Regions from separate parts of the Paenibacillus ilasis genome, predicted to be linked through region 1. Evidence: riboswitches for the same ligand, from Rfam matches in the RefSeq annotation. Region 1 holds a riboswitch; each other region holds the start of a gene.
The links. A riboswitch is a leader RNA that binds a small molecule or an ion and turns the genes downstream of it on or off. The one in region 1 is predicted to bind cyclic di-AMP.
Positions count from the first base shown of each region.

Region 2: it holds a riboswitch for cyclic di-AMP, as region 1 does, so the genes downstream of both, ACETK5_RS10265 (universal stress protein) here and ehuB (ectoine/hydroxyectoine ABC transporter substrate-binding protein EhuB) in region 1, are expected to answer to the same signal.
Region 3: it holds a riboswitch for cyclic di-AMP, as region 1 does, so the genes downstream of both, ACETK5_RS21975 (hypothetical protein) here and ehuB (ectoine/hydroxyectoine ABC transporter substrate-binding protein EhuB) in region 1, are expected to answer to the same signal.
Region 4: it holds a riboswitch for cyclic di-AMP, as region 1 does, so the genes downstream of both, ACETK5_RS08085 (C40 family peptidase) here and ehuB (ectoine/hydroxyectoine ABC transporter substrate-binding protein EhuB) in region 1, are expected to answer to the same signal.

Region 1 covers NZ_JBHDJG010000005.1:159,186-163,396, reverse strand. The annotation lists gene ACETK5_RS30780 (SDR family NAD(P)-dependent oxidoreductase) at 1-618, shown strand, start outside; gene ACETK5_RS32515 (exosporium glycoprotein BclB-related protein) at 677-1,183, opposite strand; partial or broken gene ACETK5_RS32510 (hypothetical protein) at 1,182-1,409, shown strand; cyclic di-AMP (ydaO/yuaA leader) riboswitch at 2,078-2,225, shown strand; gene ehuB (ectoine/hydroxyectoine ABC transporter substrate-binding protein EhuB) at 2,576-3,430, shown strand; gene ehuC (ectoine/hydroxyectoine ABC transporter permease subunit EhuC) at 3,432-4,085, shown strand; gene ehuD (ectoine/hydroxyectoine ABC transporter permease subunit EhuD) at 4,088-4,211, shown strand, end outside.
Region 2 covers NZ_JBHDJG010000001.1:2,192,388-2,196,598, forward strand. The annotation lists gene ACETK5_RS10260 (TrkH family potassium uptake protein) at 40-1,389, opposite strand; gene ACETK5_RS10265 (universal stress protein) at 1,467-2,150, opposite strand; cyclic di-AMP (ydaO/yuaA leader) riboswitch at 2,258-2,406, opposite strand; gene ACETK5_RS10270 (TrkH family potassium uptake protein) at 2,582-3,946, shown strand; gene ACETK5_RS10275 (cation:proton antiporter) at 4,119-4,211, opposite strand, start outside.
Region 3 covers NZ_JBHDJG010000002.1:408,800-413,010, forward strand. The annotation lists gene ACETK5_RS21965 (proline dehydrogenase family protein) at 1-566, shown strand, start outside; gene ACETK5_RS21970 (hypothetical protein) at 627-1,088, opposite strand; cyclic di-AMP (ydaO/yuaA leader) riboswitch at 1,222-1,395, opposite strand; cyclic di-AMP (ydaO/yuaA leader) riboswitch at 1,940-2,108, shown strand; gene ACETK5_RS21975 (hypothetical protein) at 2,239-2,649, shown strand; gene ACETK5_RS21980 (potassium-transporting ATPase subunit F) at 2,808-2,876, shown strand; gene kdpA (potassium-transporting ATPase subunit KdpA) at 2,907-4,211, shown strand, end outside.
Region 4 covers NZ_JBHDJG010000001.1:1,672,592-1,676,802, forward strand. The annotation lists gene ACETK5_RS08075 (ROK family protein) at 1-832, shown strand, start outside; gene ACETK5_RS08080 (hypothetical protein) at 1,229-1,756, opposite strand; cyclic di-AMP (ydaO/yuaA leader) riboswitch at 2,018-2,148, shown strand; gene ACETK5_RS08085 (C40 family peptidase) at 2,152-2,628, shown strand; gene ACETK5_RS08090 (stalk domain-containing protein) at 2,856-4,130, opposite strand.

The sequences.
Region 1 (4,211 bases):
GCCGTTTCCGATGAATTAAGAGGAGCAGGCTTTGAGACGCTGTTCGTTAAGACGGATGTAACCCAAGAACAGGAAGTTACGAATATGGTGAAGCAGACGGTTGAGCATTTTGGCCGTGTTGATGTATTGTTCGCCAATGCAGGCATTGCTCATGATGCGCCTGCCGATCAGTTGTCGATGGACAACTGGCAAAGAACGATTGATATTAATCTTACAGGGGTGTTCCTGTGTGATAAATATGTAATCCAGCAAATGCTATCCCAAGGAACCGGAGGGGCGATCGTAAACTGCGGCTCGATCCATAGCCATGTCGGAAAAGCGGGGGTTACCGCCTATGCTTCCGCTAAGGGAGGCGTTAAGCTGTTAACCCAGTCGATGAGCGCGGATTATGCTCCTAAAGGGATTCGGGTCAACGCCGTATGTCCGGGATATATCGATACGCCGCTTATTAAGGGAAGAACGGAAGCGATCACGCAGCATCTGGTCGGCCTTCATCCGATGGGCCGCTTGGGGCAGCCGGAAGAAGTAGCCAAAGCCGTGTTGTTCCTCGCCAGCGAAGATGCATCCTTCATTACAGGCACGAGTTTGCTGGTGGATGGCGGGTATACGGCCGTATAATTGAAGCAAAGCCCCGATATAACAATCGGGGCTTTGTTTGCAGGAGGAAAGACGAAACTTATATAATGCTGACACCAGCGCTGCCGTAACCTGCGACTGCAGTGACAAGAGTTACGCCAGCAGCTGTTGCCGAGAATACCATTAACAAGCGGGTATTGGCTGCCACCGGAATGGCCAGGCCTTCTACGAAGCCATTGCTTACCGTTCCGGGACCTACAATGCCTGTGAGCGGCGGAGCCAACGTAACAAGAGCGCCTGGTATCGGTGCGAAAGTATTGCTCGTAGCCGGTGCACTGTACAGTTGGGCTGTGATTGTAACCGTGGTTCCTGTCAGGGTAAGCGCCAAAGTAGTGCTAAAGGTAGCAGACAGTGCAGTGATGGTACCAGCTCGTGGCGTGTTAAATGCGAAGTCAAGTGCAGTACCTGCTGCTCCCGTAAGGTCGATCGTTCCACCAGCGAGGGTAACGGTAGGGCCGGAAATACCAAAGCCGACCAGACCGACTGTACCTACCAATCCGCCCAAAACAGTAGTCAGAGCAAGTGGCAGACCAGATGCGAATGGGATGATGGCTCCTCCGGCAGCTGCTCCAGTAGCCCCAGTAGCCCCAGTAGCTCCAGCAGGTCCGACGGCTCCAGCAGGTCCGACAGGCCCGACAGGCCCGACAGGTCCCGCCGGTCCGGCAGGTCCAGCAGGTCCAGCTGGTCCAGCAATACCCGTTGTCGGTCCGGCAGGTCCGGCAGGCCCGATAGGTCCAGCTGGTCCAACCGGTCCAACCGGTCCGATAGGCCCTTGAGGACCTACAGGTCCGCGGATAGCTCTTGGGCATCGGCGCTTTTTAACAACACATACATGATCTTTATGGCCACCATGACCATGAGACGGGCATTTCTTTTTCTTCGCATGAATGACTTCTTTCTCTATCTTTTTAAGAGCACACAATAATTTTCTCTTTCTAGAAGAACGTTCCAAATGAAGCACCTCCTTTAGATTTGTTTTATACTACGCAAGTGCTCTCGGTACGGCATGGGTTAATAGCGTACAAATGATAGATATCCACCTATAATTTCCAGAATGTACGCTAGCCCTTAAGGCATTCATCTATTGACGAATAGCAAAAACCATAGGATGAATTTCAAATTTCCATACGATGTTCATAGGCTTATTACGCAGCGTTTCAAAAAAAAAATTAGGCCTTACATGTAATGGGGGAAGCTTTCACAATCCGGGTTTAATTCATGGCATAAACTATCCATCACATGAACGAGTAAGGGAGGCATGTCAAACGCCTGCTATATAGCGAAAAATAAGCCTGGAATAACCCCCCTGAATGGTAAGGGGACAGGCTTGAATGAGGCATTTTTCCGGTGTGTAATATACCCTGGAAGAATGGCATTTCCGCCTCTAAATTTCCAAAAAAAGCGGTTAAAGGGGTTTGACTTTTCCTGAACTTCCCTTTATCATGAACACACGCTTAGTTTCCGGCATACATTTTCCGGAAAGCGGGGGAACCAGTTTCACCAGGGGCGAGTCACTTGGAATCACGAGTGTAGGGTACCATCTTACCCGAGTCCGTCAGCTAACCTCGTCAGCAGTGGATGGGTCTTTTATACATAATGGATGTTTCATAACAAAGGCCCTTTATTCTCTATAGGGGCCTTTCTCTATTTTTTGACCCCCTGCTGGCGGAGCTATGTCTAGATCCCCTGTTTGGTGGTCTTTTTGTATTCTGCTAAAGAGGAGGGGCAAGGTCGGCAAATGTTGAACCAATTGAATCGGTCAGACGGCATTGGGTTAAAGCGTGCACGGAGATGGATGAATCATCTTCCCTGAAGCCCCGACCCGTGCAAGGTATCTGAATGTCTTTATATCCAAGTTAACATATAAATTAACAAGGATTATTTCATCATGCCATTTTTTAAGAATTGCAAAGTCATAACGAAAGGTTGTGGAAAAGTTTTGAAGAAAGTCGTTGTACTGATGTTGTCATTGATTTTGGTGGTATCGCTTGCGGCTTGCGGCGACAAAGGGAGTACGCTGGATCGCGCCATAGAGCAGGGATATATCACCGTGGGTTTTGCGAATGAGAAGCCTTATGCCTATAAAGAGGCCAACGGGGAGCTGACGGGAGAAGCGGTTGAGATTGCCCGAGTTATTCTGGAACGGCTTGGGATCAAGGAAATGAGGGGAGAGCTTACGGAATTCGGTTCACTGGTTGCCGGACTGCAGGCTGAGCGGTTTGATCTCATTACCGCAGGCATGTTCATTAATCCGGACCGCTGCTCTGCCGTATTGTTTGCCGATCCGGAGTACAGCATCGGGGAAGCCATTGCGGTGAAGCAAGGGAACCCGATGGAACTCGGAAGCTATGAGGACATTGCCAAGAATGACCAGGCCAAGGTAGCCGTCATGACCGGCGCGGTCGAAATCGGCTATATGGAGAAGTCTGGTATTCCCACGGACCGGATCGTACAGGTCCCTGACCAGGCCTCGGCCATCAGCGCTCTCCAGGCAGACCGGGTGCAGGCGATTACGATGACGGGGCCGTCCCTGCAGGCGATGCTGGATTCGGCTAACGACGACAGCATCGAACGCGTGGCTGATTTCGAGCAGCCGGTCATCGACGGAGAGAGCGTTCGCGGTTACGGCGCTACGGCTTTTCGCCAAGCGGATACCGAGTTCCAGGAGGCTTACAATGCGGAGCTGCAAAAAATGAAGGAGTCTGGCGAGTTGCTCGAAATTTTGCAAGAGTTCGGGTTCACGGAAGAAGAGCTTCCGGGTGAGATGACGGCCGCCGCGCTTTGCGGGGAATAGCATGCCGAATTCTTGGATCGATTTTCTCCCTACGCTGCTTAAAGGAGCAGAGATCACGATTATCGTCGCGTTTTTTTCAGCCATACTGGCTATCGTGATGTCCTTTGCAGCCGGATTATGCCGGCTGTCGAAGCTGTGGATCGTCCGGACGTTGACAGCCGTGTACGTGGAAGTCTTTCGGGGAACCTCCTTGCTGGTGCAGCTGTTCTGGTTGTATTTTGCCCTTCCGTTCATCGGCATCGAGCTTCCGAAAATGCTGGCGGCGATCCTCGCGATCGGGCTGAACTTCGGCGCATACGGCTCGGAAATCGTTCGAAGCGCCGTGCTGGCCGTTCCGAAAGGACAGTGGGAAGCCGCCTTAGCGCTTAATCTGAAGCCTTGGCAAAGGCTGTGGAATGTGATATTGCCTCAAGCGTCCCTGCGAATGCTTCCCCCTTTCGGAAATCAGCTTGTGGAACTCATCAAATCCACCTCACTGGTTTATTTCATCACGATGGCGGATTTGACGTATCAGGCGATGGTGCTCCGCAACAATTACATCTCCTGGACGACCGAGATTCTGGTGCTGCTGCTCCTCATGTATTTTGTCATTGCTACGCTCGTCTCGCTGGCGGTTCGACTGCTGGAGCGTAAATGGACAGCGGGGAGGTTATAGCCATGTGGGACTGGAACTATGTGTGGGATATCCTGCCGCAGCTCTTGAATGCGTTAAAGATGACGGTATGGGTGACGCTCTGCGCTTTCGCGGTGGCTTTGATCATCGGATTGCTGCTTGCCTTTG
Region 2 (4,211 bases), on a different contig from region 1:
TGTTGGAGGACAAGAAAATTCTTGATTGAGAAGCCTGAACTACCCAATCAAGATATGATCTTCCGCGTAACCAATTTTGGAGGTGCGCTTTTTTTGAGCCAACGCATAAGCGAGTGTTAAGGGACCCAGACGACCGGCAAACATGGTTATTGTCACAATCATTTTCCCCACGGGGGACAATTCACTTGTCAATCCCATCGACAATCCAGTGGTGCTAAATGCTGAGGTTGCTTCAAACAACACTTCCAAGAAATGTTCTTCGAGCATTCCTTCAGAGATGGTCAGCAACAGGGAAACTCCCAGCACGACCACCAAAGAACTCATGACAACGGCCAGGGCGCGCATGACGGTTTCTCCAGCTATTTTGCGCTTGAAGGCATGGATTTGACCACCCCCGCGAAAGGTTTGGATCGTTGCTAGTATGAGTACAACAAGCGTATTGATCTTAATACCGCCGCCTGTTCCTCCGGAAGCAGCACCGATGAACATCAAAATAATAATGAAAAACTGAGAAGCCGCCAGCATACTGCCGATGTCAATCGTGTTAAACCCCGAGCTTCGAGGCGTTATGCCTTGGAAAAAAGCAGCCAGCACTTGTTCGCTTTCGCTCAATTGGCCAAAGGTTGACGGATTCCAGCTCTCTAAAAAGTATATAAATAGAAAACCGAGCAGGGACAGCGTTCCTGTCCCAACTAAGACAACCTTGGAGTGAAGCGAAAGCTTCTTCCATGAACGTTTTTGGAATACATCCACAATGACGATATAGCCGAGACCTCCAATGATGAATAACAAGACAATCGTAATATTGACGATCGGATCGCCGACAAAGGGGGAAAGGCTGTCAGACCACAGGGCGAATCCGGCATTGTTGAATGCCGAAACGGAATGGAAAAGGGCGTAATAAGCTGCCTGTCCCCACCCGAAGTCCTGTTGCCAGCGGAGCGTCAGGACAATCGTAGCTAATGCTTCAAACGCGAATGCAATGAGCACCATATACATTGACAATTTAACCAAACCTTGTGCCGAGGTCGAATGCGTGGTTTGCTGTATAATGAGTCGTTGCTTCAACCCAATTCTCTTCCCCAGAACAATGGCGACCATGACGCCAAAGGTCATAAAGCCGAGCCCGCCAATTTGGATCAACATCATAATAATGACTTGTCCAAAAGTCGAAAAAACACTACCGGTATCCAAGACAACCAGTCCGTTTACGCATATTGCCGAGGTGGCTGTAAATAAAGCATCCAGCAGACCAACCGACCTTCCGGTGGAGGATGAGTGGGGAAGCGCAAGCAGTGCGGTCCCGATTAATATCAATGTGAAAAAAACGAGCATGATGAGCTGAGGGGGACTCATATTTTTTTTTAGCTTGTTGATGAAAAACTCCATTTTGCCAGGAGCGGAATGTTGTGTATTTCGGTTGTTCGAATTCATGTATGGTTTACGCACAAGTTCCACTCCATCCTTTATTGATCGCTGTGTTTCTCATACATTTCTCTGTTTTGGAAAAAAGACGAGTCTACCACTTTTCCGTGACTTATTTTCAAATACTGGACCTCTCGACCTGTTTTTATTTTCAGCAAGCCGGTGTCAAAATCGGTATTTAATTCTTTGAAAAAGAGACCTTCGGCTATAGGATCGCCCCCGGATTCCTTATTCTCGAGCATATACTGAGAACCATCTCTAAACACGGTGACTCGAATTCCTCGTTCATGTGTGTCTGCCATTTGATCATCCATTCTTTGAACTGCTACAATGTGCAAATCCGTTTCGCCTATCTGATTTAGGAGTTCGTTGATAAACGAGCCACGCGTTATTTCTTGCCACCTAGTTTGGCCGGATTGTCCGATGATGAGTTGGGTAATATGATGGTTTTTGGCGGTTTCGGCTATGATTTCTGAAGCCTTGCGATCTTCATTCGTTTTGACGATAAAGGTTGCCCCATATTCGTCGCATTTCATTTTCCACTCGGCCATATATCTTTCTTGTGCCTGATCAAGCTCATCTTCACGTAAGGGTATAACGCTTAACACAAACAGGGGACACTGAAGAAGTCTGGCTAATTCGCCACCTCGGCGAATAAGACGTTCTCCGTTTGGACCGTAATACACGCAGACCAGTATTTTTTCGTTATTCAGCAGTGAACTCATTCCTTTCTTTTCTGCAAAACAGTTTTAACAAAAAAGGCCTGGATGCAGAGACAAATCTGCTTCCAGGCCTTGGCTGTACGGATCATGGACAAGTCAAAGTAGTAAGAGTGTTCTCTCCCAAGACGCTGACGAGGTTAGCTGTCGGATTCGGGATTGAGAGTTCCCGTTCCTTCTTGATCAGAAAGAATTCACCCCTAAAGCTTAGTAGCTTTGTTGGTTCCCCCGTTCCTCATAGAGGATTAAGCATCAGTGCGTATGAAATTTATCGTAATAAATATTAGGTTAAAACATGCTAAAAGTAAACAGTTAGTGATGAGTAAACAATACCATATCATTGGATTGAAGTAGAACCTATGCTTTATTATGGTATATACTACGCAAAGAAGCCCGCGGGGTTTCATGGTCTGTCGGAATTGAAAGGGGAAAATATGATGGCTAGAGGCAAATCAGAGTCGCTAAAATCATTCAAACAGTTCAACTTATCATCTTCACGTCTGATCCTCCTTGGTTTCGCCATGCCGATTGTCATCGGCGCGATCTTGTTGGCCTTACCGATATCGTCTTCATCAGGTGAAGGGATCGGTTGGTTAAACGCTCTGTTCACTTCAACATCTGCCGTATGCGTAACGGGATTGGCCGTGGTCGATACAGGAACCGACTTCTCCCTTTTTGGACAAATCATCATCATGTGCCTGATTCAAGTCGGCGGGCTTGGTTTCATGACCTTCGGCGTTTTGATCGCCGTTGTGCTAGGAAAGAAAATCGGACTGAAAAATCGACTGCTCCTCCAAGAATCCACTAACGCATTATCAACGCAAGGCGTTGTGAGGCTGTCTCTAGGCATTTTTCTGATTGCCCTCATTATCGAGATCGCTGGAGCAGCCTTGTTAATCATTCGTTGGGAAGAGGAACTGGGCTGGGGACAAGCTATTTATTACGGCGTATTCCACTCCATCTCTTCTTTTAATAACGCTGGCTTCAGCCTTTGGTCGGATAGTCTAAGCCGGTATGTGGGGGACCCGTTAGTCAACATCGTCATCACCCTGCTTTTTATCATTGGCGGACTAGGATTTACTGTTGTACTGGATGTATGGAAGCACAGAAGGTGGAATAAGCTGTCCCTTCATTCAAGAATCGTTTTGTCGACTTCAGCATTTCTTTGTTTAGCCGGCTTTATCGTTATTTTCATTATTGAGTTGTTCAACTCCCGTACATTCGGCTCCTTGACCTGGGGAGAGCGAATATGGGCGGCTTATTTTCAAGGCGTGGTGACTCGTACCGCCGGGTTTAATACGATTGATATCGCCGCGATGATGACGACTTCTCAATTTTTTATGATTTTTCTCATGTTTATCGGGGCTTCCTCTGGATCCACCGGAGGCGGGATCAAAACCAATACTTTCGCCGTTCTTTTATTCACATTGGTTAGCATTATTAAGGGGAAGCAGGACGTGCAGTTATTAAATCGGCGCATCCCCCAATCGATTATCCTTCGGTCCATCGCCGTCATGGTGATTTCTGTAGGCGTTGTGATTTTTGCTACTTTCTTGTTAACCATAAGCGAACATAGTTTGCAAAAGGATTTTATGGAAGTTCTGTTCGAAGTGACCTCTGCTTTCGGCACGGTGGGTCTATCAATGGGATTGACGCCTGAGCTGTCTCCCTTTGGCAAGGGAGTCATCATTTTGACCATGTACATCGGCAGACTCGGCCCCTTAACACTCGCCTTTGCGCTGTCGCAAAGAGTTGTCAATCAAAAATACCGGTTGCCTGAAGAGAAAGTGCTTATTGGCTAAGAAGGATTTGGAGTTTAGCGTGTACATATATTGAAGGGGAACAAAGCCGCAATTCGGAATACGAAAAAATAAGATTCAGCTGGAGTTGTCTAATTAGAACTCCTAGGCTGAACCTTATACTCGTTCCGTGTTCTACTCGTTCCGTGTTCTTTTTTGCTTACTCGGAGGGTTCTTAAATATCCGCCCCGTCTTTTTCCTTGATGGGGCCGGCTAATCCAAACTTCTTAACCAAAGGCTTGATGGTTAACCCCTGAACGAGAAGTGA
Region 3 (4,211 bases), on a different contig from region 1:
TGGCGAAAAAGGCGAAAGAGCACCGGAACTTCGTTCGTCTGGATATGGAGGATTCCCCGTACACCCAGGCCACGATTGACATGACACTGCGGCTCCATCAAGAGGGGCTGACCAATGTGGGGACTGTGATGCAGGCCTACTTGTTCCGTACGGAGGAGGACGTCAAGAATTTAATGCATGCCGGTGTTAATCTGCGGTTGGTGAAGGGGGCGTACAAAGAGCCTGGAACCATTGCCTTTCAGCAGAAGCGGGAGGTTATTGACAACTATAAGAAATTGATCAAAATGCATTTTGATCAGGGCGCCTACGTCGCGATTGCTTCGCACGATGACCACATCATCGACTGGGTGAAGGTGTTTGCCGAGCAGAGCCGCATAGACAAACAGGAATTTGAGTTTCAGATGCTGTACGGGCTGCGGATGAACGATCAGGCTGCGCTTGCGCAGGACGGCTACCGCATCCGGTGTTATATGCCTTACGGAACGATGTGGTACCCGTATTTCACCCGGCGGCTGGCAGAGAAGCCGGCTAACCTGATGATGGTGCTCAAAAATATGTTCAAGTGAGCGGGGGAAAACAACCAATTGCAATGGAAGCGAGGACGGTAGCTCTTTCTAGCTGTCGTCCTAGAAATAATACGCCTCCGAGCAGTTCATTAGGTAGGAACGCTCCAGCGGAAGGCTACCTAACCGCTCACGGGTGATGTGCTGTTGCAGATTGGCCTCCAGATCGGTGAGGGCCGATACGGCGAGTTGCATCCGTACAGATCCCCATTGCTGCTGCTTCTGGGCATAGCGAACGGCCTCCGTCACGGGCATGCCTCTCAGCCTTGTAAAGACGGATGCCCAGCGGACCAGATCCGCGAACTCTCCCGTGCTTGGCAGTGCATATTCGGCATACCCGGCCGCGTTTTCGCAGCTGATTTTAAACAAACCGCAGTTACCGCCTTGATCGCTCGAGGGGATAAAGCGTTCAGCCGAGCTCTGGTCGAAACGGAACATCTCCATGTTGCGGATGGGCTCTTCACATATTACAGGCGATGCGGTTTCGATGACGGGTGCCAGTGCGGCCTCGATGAGTTTCGTCATGATCTACGCTCCTTTATAGGAATGTTATATGCACGGCAAAAAGGCCTGGTGAGCAGAGATACCCCGCTCTCCAGGCCTATTTATCGTTAGAGGCCCTACTCCAGTGGGCGCTTCCGCTTAAGGCTCGGGTGGTGTTCTCTCTCAAAACGCGCCTACGAGGTTAGCTGACGGATTCGGGCTTGAGAGCACCCTACCGCAGCGCCTGACCATCAGGCCTGCGGATTCACCCCGTTCACCAACAGAAGCCCCATTGGCGATTTTGGTTCCCCCGTCTCCCGATCTGTCGGGAGCTCAGCGTAAATGAATGTTTCGAATAGATGGATGAATCATACGCCGGAGGAATCTAAAAGTAAATGGCCATATGGGACGGATACATTCCGAAAATCGATAAAAACCGCAAAAGAAAACGTGTACATTGGGTCGTGTCATCTATTATCATGGCAAAATCTCGGTATCTCGATAGATTACGATAAATATAAGAAAACAAGAGAAATACATAGTATAGAGCAGTATTCTGGAGATAATGGAGCGGAATTGGTCCGTTCCTGTTCGACATAACGCCACATGTGTTTTTGCTCACATTTACATCCTGCAAGGCCGGACGTATGATACGAACTATGAATTGACGGTCATCAAAGACCATGGCATACGGGCAGCCGCTCCATGAAGGTCTAAAGGCAGTGTGAGAGCTGCGCCTGGCTCTTTATGGATTGAATCTTGAGCGAAGGCACCATGGGCCTTCACTGAAACAGCAGGATGATGCGACTCTCACCGCGTAAACCTCCTGATGCTGTGCTGTTCGCCTAGTCTGGACGACAAGTCAATGGCTAATAGAATAACATGCTACTCGTTTTTAATTTTCGCTGAGTCCTTGAATGGAAAAGGAACGGGGGAACCAGTCGGGAGATGAACTTGATCTCTCTGGGGTGAATCCTGTAGACAAGATAACGGTCTATGGGTAGGGCGACTCTCACGCCCGAATCCGTCAGCTAACCTCGTAAGCGTATCGAGAGAGGCAACGATTGTCGTGGACTTGGGCCATGGTGTATTTCACCGTGTCCTATTAAGGAGCCTGCGGGAAGAGTTCTTCTCTTTCCACGGGCTTCTTTGTTGTTGCCTTCTCTTTCTGACCTTAGGAGGAGAAAAGAAGATGGAGAAACCGCAGGAATTCATCCTGGTATCCGCGCCGAACAAGGCCGGGGAGGAATTCGTCCGCCAGTTGATTCAAAAACATGTTTCGTTTGCGGCCATAGCCAACAACCGGGCTGAGCAGGAGAGGTTGCGAGATCTGGGCTGCAAACACATTATTCTGATTGATACAAGAGACGAGCAAACCTGGATCATTCCTGAGTTTTCCGTCAGCAAGGTGTTTCTGTTCGAAAGCAGCTTGAATCTGTGCTGTCGCTATTTACGGATTTGCCGGACTTGGACCGCAGAGTCGATTTATGTGATCACCCATTCCAGCAATCCGCGATTGATATACAAAGGGTTGGGTGCTGATGTGGTGCTTCATACGAACCATCGTCACGTGGCCTTTCTCATAGCGTCTATTGGCAGTTAAGCGTTTGGCTGATTTCACAACGAGTTTCGGGAGGTTGTATTCATGCAGGATTTAGTTATGTTGCTTATTTTGGGAGGAACCTACGGACTGCTCATGCTGTTTATGTCCTGGTGCGGGCGTGTGGTTTCGGAACCGGAGGCTGATCAGCCGTGATGATCATGTTGATATTCACGATTTTTATTTTTCTCTATTTGATTTATGCGCTGATTCACCCTGAAAAATTCTAGGGAAACGGCTGAAGGAGGAAGGCATTCGTCATGGGCATTTTACAAATTGCCATCGTTATACTCGTTCTGGTGCTGCTGGTCAAGCCGCTGGGAACTTATCTATACCAGGTGTTTCGCAATGAAAGCAATGGAACGGACAGATGGTTCTTCTGGGTGGAGAAACCGATTTTCGCTCTGATCGGCTTGAAAGAACGCAAAGGGATGACATGGAAAGGGTATGCCGTCAGCTTTGTGTTAACGAATATCGTGCTGGTTGCGGCGGGGTACTTGATTCTGCGGCTGCAAAAGGTGCTGCCGCTGAATCCGAACGGCATCGGTCATATGGAACCGACCTTGTCGTTCAACACGATCATCAGCTTTATGACCAATACGAATCTTCAGCATTACAGCGGGGAGTCGGGATTGTCTTATATGGCCCAGATGGCCGTCATTACGATGATGATGTTTACATCCGCCGCGACCGGGCTGTGCGTGGCGATTGCTTTTATCCGGGCGGTAACCAGCAAGGGCACGACCGTCGGCAACTTCTTTGAGGACTTCGTTAAGGCCCACACCCGGGTATTCATCCCGGCAGCGTTCATCATTGCGATGGTGCTGGTGGCGCTGCAGGTACCGCAGACGTTAAAGCCTACGCTCAGCGTCACGACGCTGGAAGGAAGCGAGCAGCAAATTGCGGTAGGACCGGTGGCTGCACTCGAATCGATCAAGCATCTGGGCACCAATGGGGGCGGGTTTATGGGAGCCAACTCGGCGCATCCATTCGAGAACCCGTCCCCGCTGACCAATGTGATCGAAATTCTGTGCATGTGGAGTCTTGGGGCGGCGCTCCCGTATACGTTCGGTTTGTTCGCCAAGAGCCGCAAACAGGGCTGGATTATTTTTTCGGTAATGATGACCTTATTTATCGGATTCCTGTCGCTGAACTATGCCGCCGAAACCAACGGCAATCCGGCGTTGAACCGCCTGGGCATCGACGTTTCGCAGGGCAGCATGGAGGGCAAAGAGGTCCGGTTCGGGATCGCCCAATCCTCCCTGTTTACGACGGTGACAACCGCGGCCACGACCGGGTCGGTTAACAACATGCATGATACGCTCACGCCGCTCGGCGGGATTACGCCGCTGTCCCTGATGATGCTGAATTCCGTTTTTGGCGGAAAAGGTGTTGGCCTGATGAACATGCTCATGTACGCGATCCTGGCGGTGTTCCTGGCTGGTCTTATGGTTGGCCGAACCCCCGAGTTTCTCGGCAGAAAAATCGAGGCCCGGGAGATGAAGCTGATTGCGATTGTCATTCTGGTACATCCATTGATCATCCTGGCTCCGACCGCACTTGCA
Region 4 (4,211 bases), on a different contig from region 1:
AGCGGGTGCGCGTACGGCCGAAGAAGTGGTCGCGCGAATTACGAACATGATTCGCAGCGTGTCGGGCGGTCACCCGCTTCGAGGCGTAGGCATGGCTTCACCCGGAACGGTTAACAGCCGGGAGGGAATTGTCATTCATGGTACGAATCTGCCGGAATGGACCAATGTTCCTCTCAAAGCTTGGATGGAACGCGATCTGCATACGGAGGTTCAGGTGCTGAATGACGCCAATGCAGCTGCATGGGGAGAGTATGTAAGAGGTGCCGGAAGAGGGTCGACGAACATGATATACGTGACGCTAAGCACAGGCATCGGTTCAGGCATCGTGCTGGACGGGAAGCTGTTCCTGGGCAGCAGTTCTTTTGCAGGGGAGCTTGGGCATCATATCATTGATCCGAGCGGTCCGCAGTGTAATTGCGGCAGCCACGGCTGCTGGGAGGTATTTGCTTCAGGAACGGCCATCGGTTTGGCAGCATCCCAGCGGATGCTCACCCAGCCCAGCGTAATTTCTGAACTGGCCGCAGCCGAGGCCGGCGTCAACGCCAAGCATGTATTCGAGGCTAAACGTCTTCATGACCCCGTCGCTGTGGAGGTCATCGATCGTGCTATTTATTACATGGCGCTTGGTCTGGTTAACGTCATTCACAGTTTTAACCCCGATCGTATCGTGATTGGAGGGGGAGTAAGCAGAGCAGGCGAGCTTCTATTCCCGCAGCTGCGGGAAATGACAGATAAGCTGGTCATGCCATCCTATCTGGGTACGTACGAAATCGTTCCTGCAGGACTTCGGGACGATGTGGGTCTGGTTGGAGCTGCGGCCTTGTTCCAGTAGCCTATGTGTAAAGAGAACGTTACGGATAGGATAAAGAATGAAATAGAGGTTAGATAAAAAGCGTTCGGATCGGCAACATAGTTTCATGTTAACCGAGCTTAAGCGAATTAGACAAAAGCCGCCCTTCAAGGGCGGCTTTCCAATTATTTATGGAGAGAGCGGGAAACGGAGCGATCATTTTTTTCGTTATAAGTCCGTAACATGTGACAAGTGATAGGCGTGAACCGTAAGCCGTCATCCGTTTTCACTGGAGGCGAGTTTTTGGTTTCCTGGTTAGGTTTGTTTGTATCCGACAAACAATAAGCGGTTGCTCGCACTTTCCCGCCCGCCGGCGGAAACCGCCGGCTCCAAACCCGCACGTGGAGTGACCTGCAGGCTTGGAGCCGGCGGCTGCCGCTATTCCATGTACTTCGATGCGTCAAACGTAATCATGGACGTATGATTGGCATGTTCAATCAGTGAAGAGAGCTTGGTTACTTCGCGTTCCTTCTTGCGCGCTTGCGCCTGATAAGCTTCCGGATCATATAAGGCGACGTTGAACAGCGTTACGGCACCGTCTCCGCTGCCACGGCTGCTCTGCCGCTCCAGCTTCTTGCGGGAGCCGAGATGAGCAAGCTGTCCGATATCGCTGCGTATCTGTTTGGCCAGCTCGATCGCTTCCATGATAGTCATGTCGGAGCCGTTCCAGCTAATGGTTTGCGTTGTATTGGAGATGGCCATCAGCAAATCCAGCTTTCTGTAATCCGCCGCGGCGGCTTCGATCTCCTCCGTAATGGCATCCACGCTGCGTGCAGGATATTCCGCCGTTTCCCCTTTTTCAATGATCGTGCTGCTGTTGTTCAAGCGTTCCGACATCAATTGATTCATGAGACGATTGATTGCTGCCCGGACAGCCAAAGCTTCAGCCATCGTAATTTGACTCATAAGTGGTCGATCACCTCTTTAATTTCTTTTCTGAATATGTAAACGTACAAATCTGTTAAAAGTTGCTAGTTTACTAAAAAAAAGCAGCTCGAACAGGAAAGCAGAGTTACATAATTGTCATGACTGTGTGAGATGGTTAACAAATGGACGCCCGAAATTAACCATCTTTACGACAGTTCCAAACATAAAACGATAGATTCTTAGGATATTATTGACAGCATCCTTCCTTGTATACTATATTAAGAGAAGGTTACAAAACGTTAATGAATTTTGCCGAATTTCGTTTGTGAAAACGGGGGAACCGTCTTGGGTGAATTACTCTTGTATATAGAGTATAGGGAACCTTCAACCGAACCTTTAGCTAACTCCGTAGGCATCGAAGGAGAGAACATATTTTGAAGAAGTTTGTCATCACTTTGCTAGGGTCTGCAATTATTTTTTCTTCTGGTGCCGTATCAGCATTTGCTGATCAACAACCGAATTTTCAGTATCAAGTGAAGCAATTGGTAGGAACTCCATACAAATGGGGCGGAACGACCACCAGCGGGTTTGATTGCTCCGGATTTATTCTGTACATGTTTAGAAATTTTGATATGGATCTTCCACGCACTTCCCAAAGCCAGGCTAAAGCCGGTGAACATGTGGATCGCGAAGATCTGCGGGTCGGAGATTTGGTATTCTTCAATACAAGTGGCAGCGGAATTTCCCATGCAGGCGTTTACATTGGTGACGGACAATTTGCGCATGCTTCCAGCAGCAAGGGAGTCAGAATCAGCAAGCTTAGCGATTCATATTACGAGCCGCGTTATGTCACGGCGCGTCGTGTGTTGAGTCAAGAAAACTATGCGAAGCTGGTAGGAAGCGCAAGCTAATTGGATTACGTTGCAGTTTAGGGTTCGATACATAACCAGAAAGCCTGACAAAGGGATGCCCTTGTCAGGCTTTCTTTTTTTAGATATCAGAAAGTATAAACTTCGAAAGCTTGTGACTTCCTGATATCGCAAGAAAAACATCTATTAACTGCGATCTGTCATCTGTGAAAGTACGTCGATAGACGTTTTTCTTACGATAAGTCTATCATCCCACAGAGGTTGTTCGGTTACTCCTTAACAACAGAGGCATTCACAGCAGCTTCTATTCCATTATTATAGAGACGGAACAAGCCAAGGCGCCAGAAAGCAGCACCTTTCAGATCATAACGCTTGGCCAAGCCGAGCTTGTCGTCAACGGAAGTGGCGGTTTCACTGCTTAAACTGATGCCGAGCAGGAGCTTCTGCTTCGGGACACCTGCTTGGAGTGCCAACTGGATCGCTTGGTCCACCAGACTGTTTGGTTCGGGAACCTGAGATTTGGTTCCGACCGGATTGTATTGATAAGCCATAACGATGAGATCATCAGCGATGGAAGCCAGCGTCTTGTAATCATAGCCTTTATAGGCGCTATTCAATGGCGGGACCGCTAAGGACAGGGCAATGTCATTTGGCAATGCCGCCTTCAATTGCTTGACGTAATCATTGAGCAGCTTCTGCTGCTTCACGGCATCCAATTTAAAACCGAGTCCTTCAAAATCAAGCACAACGCCGCCGAACCCGTTATCGGCAACCGCGGTTGTGATGCCTTCAATGGACTTTTCGCGCAGACTGCTGTCGCTCAGGACTTTGGTTAATTCTCCGTTTCCGTCCAGAGCATAAACCATAAGGTACGGTTTAATCTCCTGATCCGCCGCATCCGCAACAATCGATTGCGGGGTCACGTCGCCGGCCGCCCCTGGCAGACGATACTCGTCGCCTTGAAGCGTAAACTGGCCATCACGATCGATGCGGCTCCAGCCAAAAGCGACTGAATTCATGGATCCCACGAGATCCCGCTCTTGGAAAGATTGCAAAGCATAGAAGGCTCTCAAATGCATTTCGCGCTGGGGCGATACGAGAGAGACCGTACGAGTCGCCTGATTCCAGCCGACGTCGACACCGAATTGGCTGCTGAAAGAGCTAAGCGGGATCAGCACGCGGCCTTCCCGTTGGACTGGCGGAGCTGCAAGGTTTACTTTTTTACCGTTGACGGTCGCCGTCGTGCTTCCCACCTGAAGCAGGACTTCCGTCGTTTGACCTTTCACCTTGCCTATAGCCTTGACGGTTTGCGTCTTGCTGTTCCACGTGATCTGAATGCCCAATGCTTCACCGACCGTCCGGAATGGAACGTAGGTGACCCCTTTGTCTACCCGCGGAGCCGCATCGAAGGTTAGTGTCACATCATCCAGCTTTACCGAAATGGCAGGCTCAGCATGTACCTGACCGATATGGGGTGCGGTTCCGATAAAGGATAAGGCAAGCGCGGCAGCGACAGCTGTTTTTCCTATTCGTTTATGCAGCATGCTTTTGTATTTCCTCCGATCCATTAAATAATAGAATGATTTCATAGAATATGGAATTTGGTCTAGCATACGCTAGTATAG